2 regions of the Paenarthrobacter sp. R1 genome follow, and region 2 is predicted to be linked to the other one. Evidence: riboswitches for the same ligand, from Rfam matches in the RefSeq annotation. Region 2 holds a riboswitch; the other holds the start of a gene.
What was found. Region 2 has a riboswitch for cyclic di-AMP ahead of QN084_RS15165 (aggregation-promoting factor C-terminal-like domain-containing protein). Riboswitches for the same ligand answer to the same signal wherever they lie in the genome.

Region 1 (5,319 bases), 520 kb from region 2:
AACCCGAATCCCTGGCCGCCGCAACCCGGGAGTGGATGGGACGCGGCGCCGCCGTGCTCCATGTCATCGACGGTGACCGCATCCTGGGCGCCGTCAGCCTCGAAGACGCCATCCGACCCGAGTCCCGCCAGGCTGTGGCGGCCTTGCAAAGCAGGGGCGTCAAGGTCGCCATGATCACCGGAGACGCCACCCAGGTAGCCACCGCGGTGGGAGCGGAGCTGAACATCGATGAGGTCTTCGCTGAAGTCCTTCCAGCGGACAAGGACAAGAAAGTCGCCGAACTGCAGGCCCGGGGCCTGAAGGTTGCCATGGTCGGTGACGGGGTCAACGACTCCCCCGCGCTGGCACGCGCCGAGGTCGGCATCGCCATCGGAGCCGGCACCGACGTGGCCATGGAATCAGCAGGGGTCATCCTGGCCGGCAACGACCCGCGGGCGGTGCTGTCCATGGTAGACCTGTCCAGGGCAAGCTACGCGAAAATGTGGCAGAACCTGGTGTGGGCCACCGGATACAACGTCATCGCCGTCCCGCTGGCTGCGGGCGTACTGGCCTTCGCCGGGATCGTGCTCTCCCCGGCCGCGGGCGCGGTGCTGATGTCAGTCTCTACAATCGTCGTCACCCTGAACGCCCAACTGCTCCGGCGGGTGAAACTGAACCCGTCCCAGGTCCGTTGACCCAACAAGCACCGGCACCGCCGCTCTCAAACCATCCCGGTACAGCGGCGGTGCTGGCATGCTGAAACGGATGAAAACCGTGCCCTGGTTCATGCCGTTGCGGGGAGCCGGAACGGCGACTGCTCTGCATCGCCTTGGCTGCCGCAAGCCCCGAATTTTAGGGCTGATCTCGCCGGTTTCTTTGAGAGAGGAAGAATCCAACAGCGGCCATGGCCAGGATAACGGCCACGATCCCTGCGACGAGCGGAGCATTGGCATCATTTGGACCGATGCTCTCCGGCGCGGACGGCTGTGTTGAGTTGCTTGGCTGAGAAGAGGGTGTAGCCGCCGTTTCGGGTGGGGCTTCCTCGCCGAAGACCTCCTGCCGCCGGTCATCCGATGGCGTGAGCCCGAAGTTCAAGCTGACTTTGTCGTTGAGTGACCGCCGACCCTGAAGAACCGTGTCCTTCGGAGCTGCAGGTCCGGCAGTTGTCTGCTGTACCGTCGCGGTGACCTGCGGAGGATCGGCGCGGGCCGGGACCGCGGCCACAGTCGAGAAGCTCGCCGCAGCGGCGAGGACGAGACCCCATAGGGCTACGACGGACCTCTTGCGGGATGTGTTGTGCACATTTGCTCCAATAGTGGTGATGGTGTGGCGGCTGCCCGCCTGGCTGGGCGGGTCTAGTTCGCGGCGGCCGCTACGAGCCCGCGGAATTGTTCCTCTGTGTTGAAGGGGATCATTTGCCCGTTGAGGAAAAAGGCTGGAGTGTCGGTGACGCCAAAGGAGGTACCGTCTGCGATATCTTCCTTGATCCGTTCCTTGGTCTTGTCAGCTGTCACGGTGTCGTCATAGGTTCTCAGGTCCAGGCCCAGGTCCTGGGCGAACGAACGGAACAGCTGGGCTTGTGAGTCTTGTTTGTTGCCCCATTGAGTCCCGGTTTCGAACAGTTTGATAGTCATCTGCTGATATTTCCCCTGCTGGGCTGCGGCTTCGGCAGCGAGGGCCGCAGCGGCTGAGTTACGATGCGCGGGAACCGGGAAGTATCGCTGCACGAAGGTGATTCGGTCCCCGTATTCATTCTTCAGTTCCTCGATAAGCGGCTGAGCGGCGCGGCAGGGGTCGCATTCAAAGTCCACGAACTGGACCAGTTGGGCTTTCTCTGTGGTCGGTGAGGTGGTGCGGTGGCTATCTTCCCGAACCAGTTGGGCGACGGCAGTGGGTTGGGCCGACGTCGTCGCTGGCTTATTGAGCGTAAAGACGCTGTACCAGACCAGACCAAGGCCGATGAGGACGGACAGCAAGACCCAGACGAAGACCCTTGTCTTCCTGGCAGTGTCTGCAAGCGGATGCGAGGGCAGGTGCGGGGTCCGCTGCGGCTGTTGTTTTCTTGTCATGGGGCGGGCTCGATCCGGTGGTGTTTTCTTAGGTTGGGGATGCGATTGTGCTCGGCGAGACGCTATGTCTCGGCCACCGCCGCGGCGACAAGGGATTTGAGGATGCTTTGGTCCGCCAGTCCCAGGATGCGTGCCGCGACTCGTCCTTTCTTGTCAATCACGAGAGTGGAAGGAACTGCCTGCGGGGGGACGTATTGGGTCATGGCCAGGAGGATGCCCCCGTCTTTGTCCTGCATGCTGGGGTAGGTGACACCAAAGGTCCGTTCAAAGGCGGCCGCTGCCGGTTCTTCATCGCGGACGTTGACACCATAGAACTGGACACCTTGGCCTTTGAACTGTTCCGCGATGGCTTCGAGCCTCGGGGCTTCGAGCCGGCAGGGGGCGCAGGCGGCATACCAGAAGTTCAGCACGATGATTTTGCCCTGCCAATCACTGGAGGTGATTGCCGTGCCGTCGTAGAGCTTGCCTTTCAGGACCACGGGGGCCTTCCGCTCGGCATCCACATATTCGGTGACAGACCCGTCCCCTGCGATGTAGTTTTTGTTGTCGCCCGCCTTGGCCTGTTCAGAAAGGGTGTCCCTGGCTCCACATCCTGTGAGAACCAGCGCTCCCAGCCCGGTCAAAGACGACGCGGTGATGAAACGCCGACGCGTGATACCCGGCTTCTGTGTACCGGCACCGCCGGCTGAAAGTAGTCGTCCTACGAACTTAGACATTGCGATCCTTAGATAACGAAATTGTAACTTCTTGGTGTTTTGGTTAGGCTGGTTTCGTCCATACCCGTCCGGGGTATGGGTTGGCCGTCTCGCCAAACCCCGTCGGCGGCCCAATGAGCATCCAGTTCCAGACGGGGGCGGAGGACCCAACAACGGTGCATGAGCACCTTGGGGTGAAGCCGGCCCTGCAACTACCCATCCGGGAGCGGGGCTGGCCGGACAGTCCACTCGTCCGAATCCGACAGCTAACTTCGTCGGCGCCGAGAGGACCCCCACCTTGCCTTCCCAGCCCCGGCACGGCCGTCGCCGCGCCACGCCCAGTTCAGCACCCGTCAAGCGCCGCCGTGAAACGGTGTTTCTTCCGTCCCCTCTGCAGGACCGCGGCCATCGGTTCGGTGCTGCCGCCGCTGTCACCGGCCTGATCGCCATGAGTGTCCTATCAGCCGCCCAGGCTGATCCCGGGCGCGTCGGAACCGACCAGGCCCTTTCACCCGCAGCACCAGCTGCCGTCTCCGCGCAGCCGGTGATCAATGCCGAAGCCGGCGCTTCCCTCACCTTTGACCGGCCGGCTGTGGGATCAAAGGCCGCACCGCCAGCCATTGTGGCGCCGCCTGTGGCAGCTGCCGCACCCCAGAAGACCAAAGCAGCAGTACAGGTCCCTTCCGTTCCAGCGGAGACATCAACAGCGTTGAAGGCACCCATGGCTTCAATCAACGTCAGCTCACCGTTCGGCCTCAGGGTCAACCCCCTCACCGGATCGACCGGGGAATGGCATACGGGGATTGACCTGACGGGGGCCTGCAGCACACCCGTGTTCGCAGCTGGCGCCGGAACCGTCATGGAAGCCGGTTGGAGCCAATACGGAGGCGGAAACAGAATCGTCATCGACCACGGCAATGGTTTGAAAACCACATACAACCACTTGGCCAGCATCGGTGTTGCCATGGGACAGGCCGTTACATCGGGCGCCCAGATCGCCGGTGTGGGAACGACGGGTAACTCAACCGGCTGCCACCTACACTTCGAGGTCATGGTCGATGACAAGACAGTGGATCCTGCCAGCTTCATCTGAGACGGACCTCTGCTGCGCAGGTGCTCACGCATCGTGGGTTCCCGGGCCGCGGGGGCCTTGAAGATGCTTCCGGTTCAGTACGTCCAGCTCGTCGTCGCTGAGCTCATCAAAGGAGCGGGCCTCCCTACGGTCGCTGCGGGAGAACCTGACAAACATGAGGATGATCAGTGGCAGGTCCACGACCTCAGCGAGGAACCACAGCAGGTCCCCGGCGAGTTGTTGGTCCCGGAGCGGGTCCGGGAGCCAGGATGGGTGGCCGGTAAGGGGCAATGTCGCACCGTCCAGGATCTGAGGACTGATGCGCATCAGCACCCCCGGCACGGCGTCGGCGACCAATTCAATGAAGACGTAGATGAATTCCACCACGATCAGGGATGTGACGTCCTTCGTGGAGCCATCTTCAATGATCGGTACGGCCATCAGTAAACCCGCTGCGGGGACGAGGACCGTCAGTGCTGCATCCCACCACGGGTCCGTCCTCATCGGGTAGAACAGTGGGGTCAACAAGAGGGTGAACATGGCAAGGCCCAGTAGGGCCGCGACGACCGTGTTGCTCAGTGCCCTGGCCACCCGGCTGCCCAGAACGCGGGCGAGCCGTTCCTGACCCTGCTTTCCCAAAGCTGCCCTGGCCAGTGTCAGGGGCTGGCCTGCTGCGATGAGCAACGGGACGATGAACAGATACGACGTGATTCTCAGTGTGAAGGCCCAGCGAAGATCGTGGCTGTACACGCCCGTGAACCCGAAGCTGAGCACGGCGAAGCTGCCCAAGCCCAGGAAATAGAAGGTCGCTGCCCGCCACCACGGCCAGTGCACCCCCCGGCGCGTGGCTGCCCGGATGCCTTGGCCGTAAAGGACGGCTGCTGTGGCGGTGATGGCCGCTGCCGGCACATTCAACGTCCAGGATGACACGACGGCGTCCCAGGGAGGCATGGTCAGCGCTTTGCTTCGGTCCGCCCGGCCAGGAGCGCCCCGGCCAGGAACAGCAGACCCGCTGTGGGGTAACCGGCGTAAAGGTCCAGGGCCACGCTCGGGCCCTGACCGGCTGGCGCCAGGTGCAGGATCCAATGCCAGATCCCGACCACGGCCCCGGCGGCCATGATTACCTGTCCGATGCGCACCAGCCGGCGGTGCCTGCGGTGCCGTGCTTCGGGGTCGTCATTGTTGTTGGGTTTTGTGTTCATGGGGATTGCCCTTCAGTGGTTTCAGCCGTTGCTTCCGCCGGTGCACGCGGCTCCGGGTTCGGGGGCCTTTGGGGATTGGGCGTAGGCGCTGATGAACGTCGGGATCCGGGGATCGGATGCTTCCGTCACACCCAGTTGAGTACCCCAGGCCGTCGCGGTGACCGGTTCGTTTTGGTTCGCGTCGGGGCTGAGCAGAACGTAGCGGTTTGCCTTGGCGAGGGCGGCCAGTTTGGTGATCTCATCCTCAGGCAGACCGGGCTTGTAGCTCAGCCATACGGCGCCGTGTTCCAGGGAGTGAACGG
Region 2 (5,319 bases):
CGTCAGCGCAGTGGTTGCTCGAGTGAGCGCAGGCGCAGAGGGATGTGCCGCCTTTCGGCAGTCACAGGATCAGATCGAGTATTCCGGAGCGGCCCAGACAATGACCTCGGGGTGCTCGTAGAAACGGTAGCCCTGGCCGCGGACCGTGCGGACGGTGTTGGCGAGGCGGCCCAGCTTGGAGCGGAGACGACGGATGTGGACGTCGATGGTGCGCTCGTTGGGGACTTCCTCGGCGTTCCGCCACAGGCCTTCGAGGAGCTCGTCACGGCCCACCGTGCGGGTGCCGTTCTCCACGAGGTAGTTGAGGAGTTCGAATTCCTTGAACGTCAGGTTCAGCGATTCGCCGTCGAGGTGGACTTCGCGGCGGGCGAGGTCGATGAGCACGCCGGACGGGCGCGCTTCCTGCTGGGGCGCAGGACGTGCGGCTTCGGTGCGCTGGCGTGCGGCCACGGTGGGGTCACCGAATGTGGAACGTACGACGTCGAGTGCGGACCCGGGTGCGCTGGCGGGAGCAACGGCGACGGCGGCATAGCTTTCCGCGCCGGTCACGAGCGACTGGGCGTAAGCACGGATTTCCTGGGCCAGCTTGGCAATGGAGGTCCCGGCAGCAGCTGCGGTCTCTTCGTCAATGCCCATGTAGAGCACGAATCCGCGGGCTACGTTGTCATTGGCCACGGGCCGGAGACGCTCGGACTGGGCCACCACCGGAGTGGGTGCCGTCATGGCGGCGGGCTCGGTAGCGGCAGGCACGGCGCGCAACTGTCCGTAGGAGTTCGGGTTGTAGCCCTGGGGAACGTAGCCCGGAGCCTGCTGGGCAGCAGCCTGGGTACCGGGTGCGTAACCGGGGCGGTTACCGAAACCGGGGCGGAGGCCGGCGTTGGAAGCGGCCTTGTTGGCGTTACGGACGGAGATGTGGACGTATCCGGATGCAACTGACATGGAGTGCTTACCTCAAAAGTGAATAGCCGTCATCGCGGCTTCGAATGCTGGTGTCCCCGCAATGAATTTGGGGAGGGGCGCCCAACGGTGGGCTAGGGGGCGAATGCCTGAAACTTTTCTGGGGTGGGAAGTTAGGCTTGCATTCGACAACAGCGGGACTCGTCGCCAGCGGGTGTGCTGGAGAAGATTGCTGCGGCTGCAGGTGCTGTTGAGTTCTTGTTCACATTGGAAGTGTGCAACGTAACAATGACAACACGCAAGTAACAAAGGGCGGAAACGTCCACATTCTGAGATAAGCGCGAGTATTGTGCCGCAAATCACAATTCAGCGGATCGCAAAAATGAATGCGGTTTTGTTCGGTTAAGGACAGAAATATTGCGTTCTGACTGAACTTTCTTCGATCAAAGGGGCATGATGCCCCTCTGGATTCCCGCGAGCGCCCGACCAGCGGAATCTCACGATCTGAAACGGATGCTGTCCAATCGAAGTGGACGCCAGGCTCGATATTCAGGCTCCCAATCTGCTAAAAGCTCCGAACGCCACCTGCGAACCCCCGCGCAGCCTCAGTGCCCCCGATTGTCGCGGCGCCGTGGCGCATCCTGCCCCGCCCTTCCTTGGGGCACATCCCCACCGCGGCGAATCCGGCAAGGCGACGCACCGGCGTCGTGATCTCTGTTACCTAAATGTGACTTTCGCTTGAACCTCCTGTACCGTCGAACGAGTGGGTCGCCCCAACCTTGGCCCACACCCGGGATGCGCCGAGCTCTGCCACTTCCCGGAGTTCCGTTCTGATTTCGAGGCAGAGACGGGGGACCCAGAGTCTCCGGGCCAGGCATTGCGCCGGCCCTTGGGGTGAAGCCGCAGCTACACGCGCGGCCGGATGACCTCATCCGAACCCGACAGCTAACTCCGCAGGCGCTGAGAGGTAATCACACATGTCTGAATTCAAGGATCAGTCGCGCCATGAGGCGCGTCACCGTGACGAAAACAACGCTCCCCTGACCAAGTCGCAGAATGTCCTGAAGAACGCTGCCCGCCAGGGTAGGACCGGCCACCGCATGTCGGTAGCAGCCGGCGTCGTCGCAGCCGCGCTGGGCGTTGCATCGCTCGGGCAGGCCGCAAACGCCACGTTCAACCTTCCGGAGATGAGCCAGGCAGCACAGACCCAGGCTTCGGTCCAGGTGGACCCGCAGACCCGCGAGAACGCTGCCGCTGAAGCCGCCGCCCAGGCTGAGGCCGCAAAGCGCGCCGCTGCTGAAAAGGCCGCAGCTGCCAAGGCCGCCGCCGAAAAGGCTGCTGCGGAGAAGGCTGCCGCAGAAAAGGCCGCAGCTGACAAGGCCGCCGCCGAGCAGGCTGCTGCTGCCCAGGCAGCAGCAGAGAAGGCTGCAGCCGACGCCGCCGCCAAGGCCGCTGCGGACAAGGCTGCCGCAGAAGCTGCTGCCGCCGCTGCAGCCCCCAAGGCCATTGATGATCCTGCCGCCGCAAAGGCCTACGCTGCCAGCATCCTGGCCAACTACGGCTGGGGTCCGGGTGAAATGACCGCCCTGAACACGCTCTGGGAAAAGGAATCGAACTGGCGCACCACTGCCACCAACGCTTCCAGCGGTGCTTACGGCATTGTCCAGTCGCTGCCGGCCGGCAAGATGGCTTCCGCCGGTGCTGACTGGCAGACCAACTACCAGACCCAGATCAAGTGGGGCCTGAACTACATCAAGGAACGCTACGGTTCGCCGTCCGCAGCCTTGGCATTCCACTTGGCCAACAACTGGTACTAAACCCGGACGTTGCCTGAGAAGCCGCTCCCGTTGCCGCCACACGCACCAGTACCTACAGGAGCGGATGGCGGAACCGGGGGCGGCGTTGGCGTTTAACTAGGCTTCGGGTTCCTGCTCCACCGCACGCCGGACTGCTTCCACCGACGCCGCCACATCGGCGTCGTCCGTGGACCAGTTGCTGACGGAGATCCGCAGGATGTTCCGGCCCTGCCAGGAAGACCCTGACATCCACACGGCGCCTTCTGCCATGAGCCGCTGGGTGATCCTGCGCGTCCGTTCGTCGCTCCCGAAACTCACCGATACCTGCGTGAACACCACGTCATTGAGCACTTCCACCCCGGGGATCGAGGATAGGCCGTCAGCGAGCGCCCGCGCGTTCTCGGCCAACCGCTCCACCATGTCGATGACACCGTTCCGGCCCAATTGGCGCAGGGCAGCCCACACCGGAATACCGCGGGCGCGGCGGGACATCTCCGGAACTTTCTCGAAAGGGTCCCCCGGCCCGGCATCCGTCGCTATCAGGTAACTCGTATGAACGCTGAAGGCACGCCTCATGGCTTCGGGGCGGGCCACGATTGCCAGGCCGCAATCGTAGGGAACGTTGAGTGTCTTATGGGCATCGGTGGCCCAGGAATCGGCGAGCTCCACACCTGCCAGGCGTTCCCGCAGTTTCGGGCTCGCAGCCGCCCATAAACCAAAGGCGCCGTCCACGTGGACCCACGCACCACGGTCGCGGGCCACTCCGATGGAGTCAGCCATGGGATCGAAGGCGCCCGAGTGCAGGTTGCCGGCCTGGAGGCATACGATCGCCGGGCCGGGTTGCTCTCCCATGGCGTCATCGAGCGCGTCGGGCAGGATCCGGCCTTCCCTGTCTGCGTCCACGGGAACACATGTCCCCAGGCCCAGATACCTCAAAGCGAGGTCCACCGCAGCGTGCCGCTCCCGCCCCGCGAACACCGTGATCCTCGGCGCCCCGGACAGGCCGAGGCCTTCCAGGTCCCAGCCGGCCTCGTCCATCAGGTGCTGCCTTCCCGCGGCAAGCCCGACGAAGTTGGCGGTAGTGGCCCCCGTGGTGAAGCCGACGTCGGAGGTGGCGGGCAAGTGCAGAAGGTCAAGCAACCAATCGGCCGCAGACTCCTCGATCGCTGCCGCCGCCGGGGTGGCAAAGCGCAGGCCCGCGTTTTGGTCCCACGCGGAGACAAGCCAATCCGCCGCCATGGCAGCCGGCAAGGTGCCGCCCATGACCCAGCCGTAGAAACGTCCGGACTGGATGGCCATCAGTCCCGGTTCGGCCAGTGCAGCCAGCTCATCAACGACGGCGGCGGCATCAGCAGGTTCGTCGGGGAGCCGCGGCAGGATGCTTGCGGCGACCTGGTCGGCGTCGGACTGTGGGCGGACTGAACGGGTGGGCACCGACGCGAGCCAATTGGTGGCGTGCACCATGGCACGCTCCAATGCAGCACCGTATGCCTCCGGCAACGCAGACATGCGCACAGCCTACTCCCGCCCGGCCGGGTGGAACAGGGCTAGAACGTCAGCGTGATGACGTGGCCGCCGTCGTCGTGCCTCACGGTCTCCACGGTCACCGCCGAGTAGTCGGGAATCCGCCACATGCCGGGTTCCAGATCCGCTTGGTGCGGGGCGGCCTGGCCCACAACCACTGTCCGCATCCCGGCGGCCCTTGCTGCGGCAATGCCTGCGGGTGCGTCCTCGAAAACCACGACGTCGGCCGGTTCGGCACCGAGCAAGGCCGCGGCTTTGAGGTATCCCTGCGGATGCGGCTTGCCGCGCGTAACGGCTTCGGCGGTAACCGCCGTCGAAGGCATGGCGAGACCGGCGGCCTGCATGCGGATATCGGCGAGGATGCGGTCGGCCGAAGTGACCAATGCGATGGCCTCGTCCGGAAGAGCTTCGAGCAGGGCCTCAGCTCCCGGCAAGGCAATGATGCCGTCAGTGCGGTTGCGTTCCATCTCGCCCAGTTCGGCGGTGAGGGCAACGACGTCGGCATCCGCCGGGGCGTATCGGCGCACCGTGTCGCCGGCCTGGACGCCGTGGGAGGTCCGCAGGATCTCGGTGTAGTCAAGCCCGTAGCGTTCTGCGAACTCCAGCCAGACCTGCTCTACTACGGCCGTCGAATCCACCAGCGTTCCGTCCATGTCGAAGAGGACGGCGCGAACGGTGAGGGTTTGCCGGGAATGTCCCGGACCGGGCTGTGCGGCAGGAAGGATCATGGTTCCATCCTGCCGCACAGTGAGCCTGCGTTGGTTACCCGTTGGGCCGCTGAGGGAGGTACTGCACCGCCCACTTATTGCCGTCGGGGTCGGCGAAGTACACAAAGTGGCCCCAGTCCTGGACGTCGACATCGCTGACGTCCACCCCGTTGGCTTTGAGCTGTTCATGGGCCTTGTTGATGTCCGCCACCACCATCTGAAGGCTCGGAGCGGTGCCTGGGGGTGCGTCCGACAACCCTTCTCCGATGGCGATGGAGCACGCCGAACCCGGAGGAGTGAGCTGGACGAAGCGGACGCCGTCGGAAGGTCGTTCGTCGTAATCGGCGTTGAAACCGACCTTGTTGACGTAGAAATCCTTCGCGCGATCGACGTCG

Region 1: another riboswitch for cyclic di-AMP. It lies ahead of QN084_RS12650 (M23 family metallopeptidase); the one in region 2 lies ahead of QN084_RS15165 (aggregation-promoting factor C-terminal-like domain-containing protein).

The regions. Positions count from the first base shown of each region.
Region 1 is NZ_CP127115.1:2,601,525-2,606,843, reverse strand. It holds gene QN084_RS12670 (copper-translocating P-type ATPase) at 1-674, shown strand, start outside; gene QN084_RS12665 (hypothetical protein) at 832-1,281, opposite strand; gene QN084_RS12660 (DsbA family protein) at 1,335-2,048, opposite strand; gene QN084_RS12655 (TlpA family protein disulfide reductase) at 2,111-2,764, opposite strand; cyclic di-AMP (ydaO/yuaA leader) riboswitch at 2,876-3,036, shown strand; gene QN084_RS12650 (M23 family metallopeptidase) at 3,042-3,836, shown strand; gene QN084_RS12645 (cytochrome c oxidase assembly protein) at 3,861-4,766, opposite strand; gene QN084_RS12640 (hypothetical protein) at 4,769-5,017, opposite strand; gene QN084_RS12635 (thioredoxin-like domain-containing protein) at 5,039-5,319, opposite strand, start outside.
Region 2 is NZ_CP127115.1:3,121,331-3,126,649, reverse strand. It holds gene QN084_RS15170 (winged helix-turn-helix domain-containing protein) at 70-939, opposite strand; cyclic di-AMP (ydaO/yuaA leader) riboswitch at 1,716-1,869, shown strand; gene QN084_RS15165 (aggregation-promoting factor C-terminal-like domain-containing protein) at 1,875-2,714, shown strand; gene QN084_RS15160 (pyridoxal phosphate-dependent decarboxylase family protein) at 2,811-4,202, opposite strand; gene QN084_RS15155 (HAD-IA family hydrolase) at 4,241-4,945, opposite strand; gene QN084_RS15150 (VOC family protein) at 4,980-5,319, opposite strand, start outside.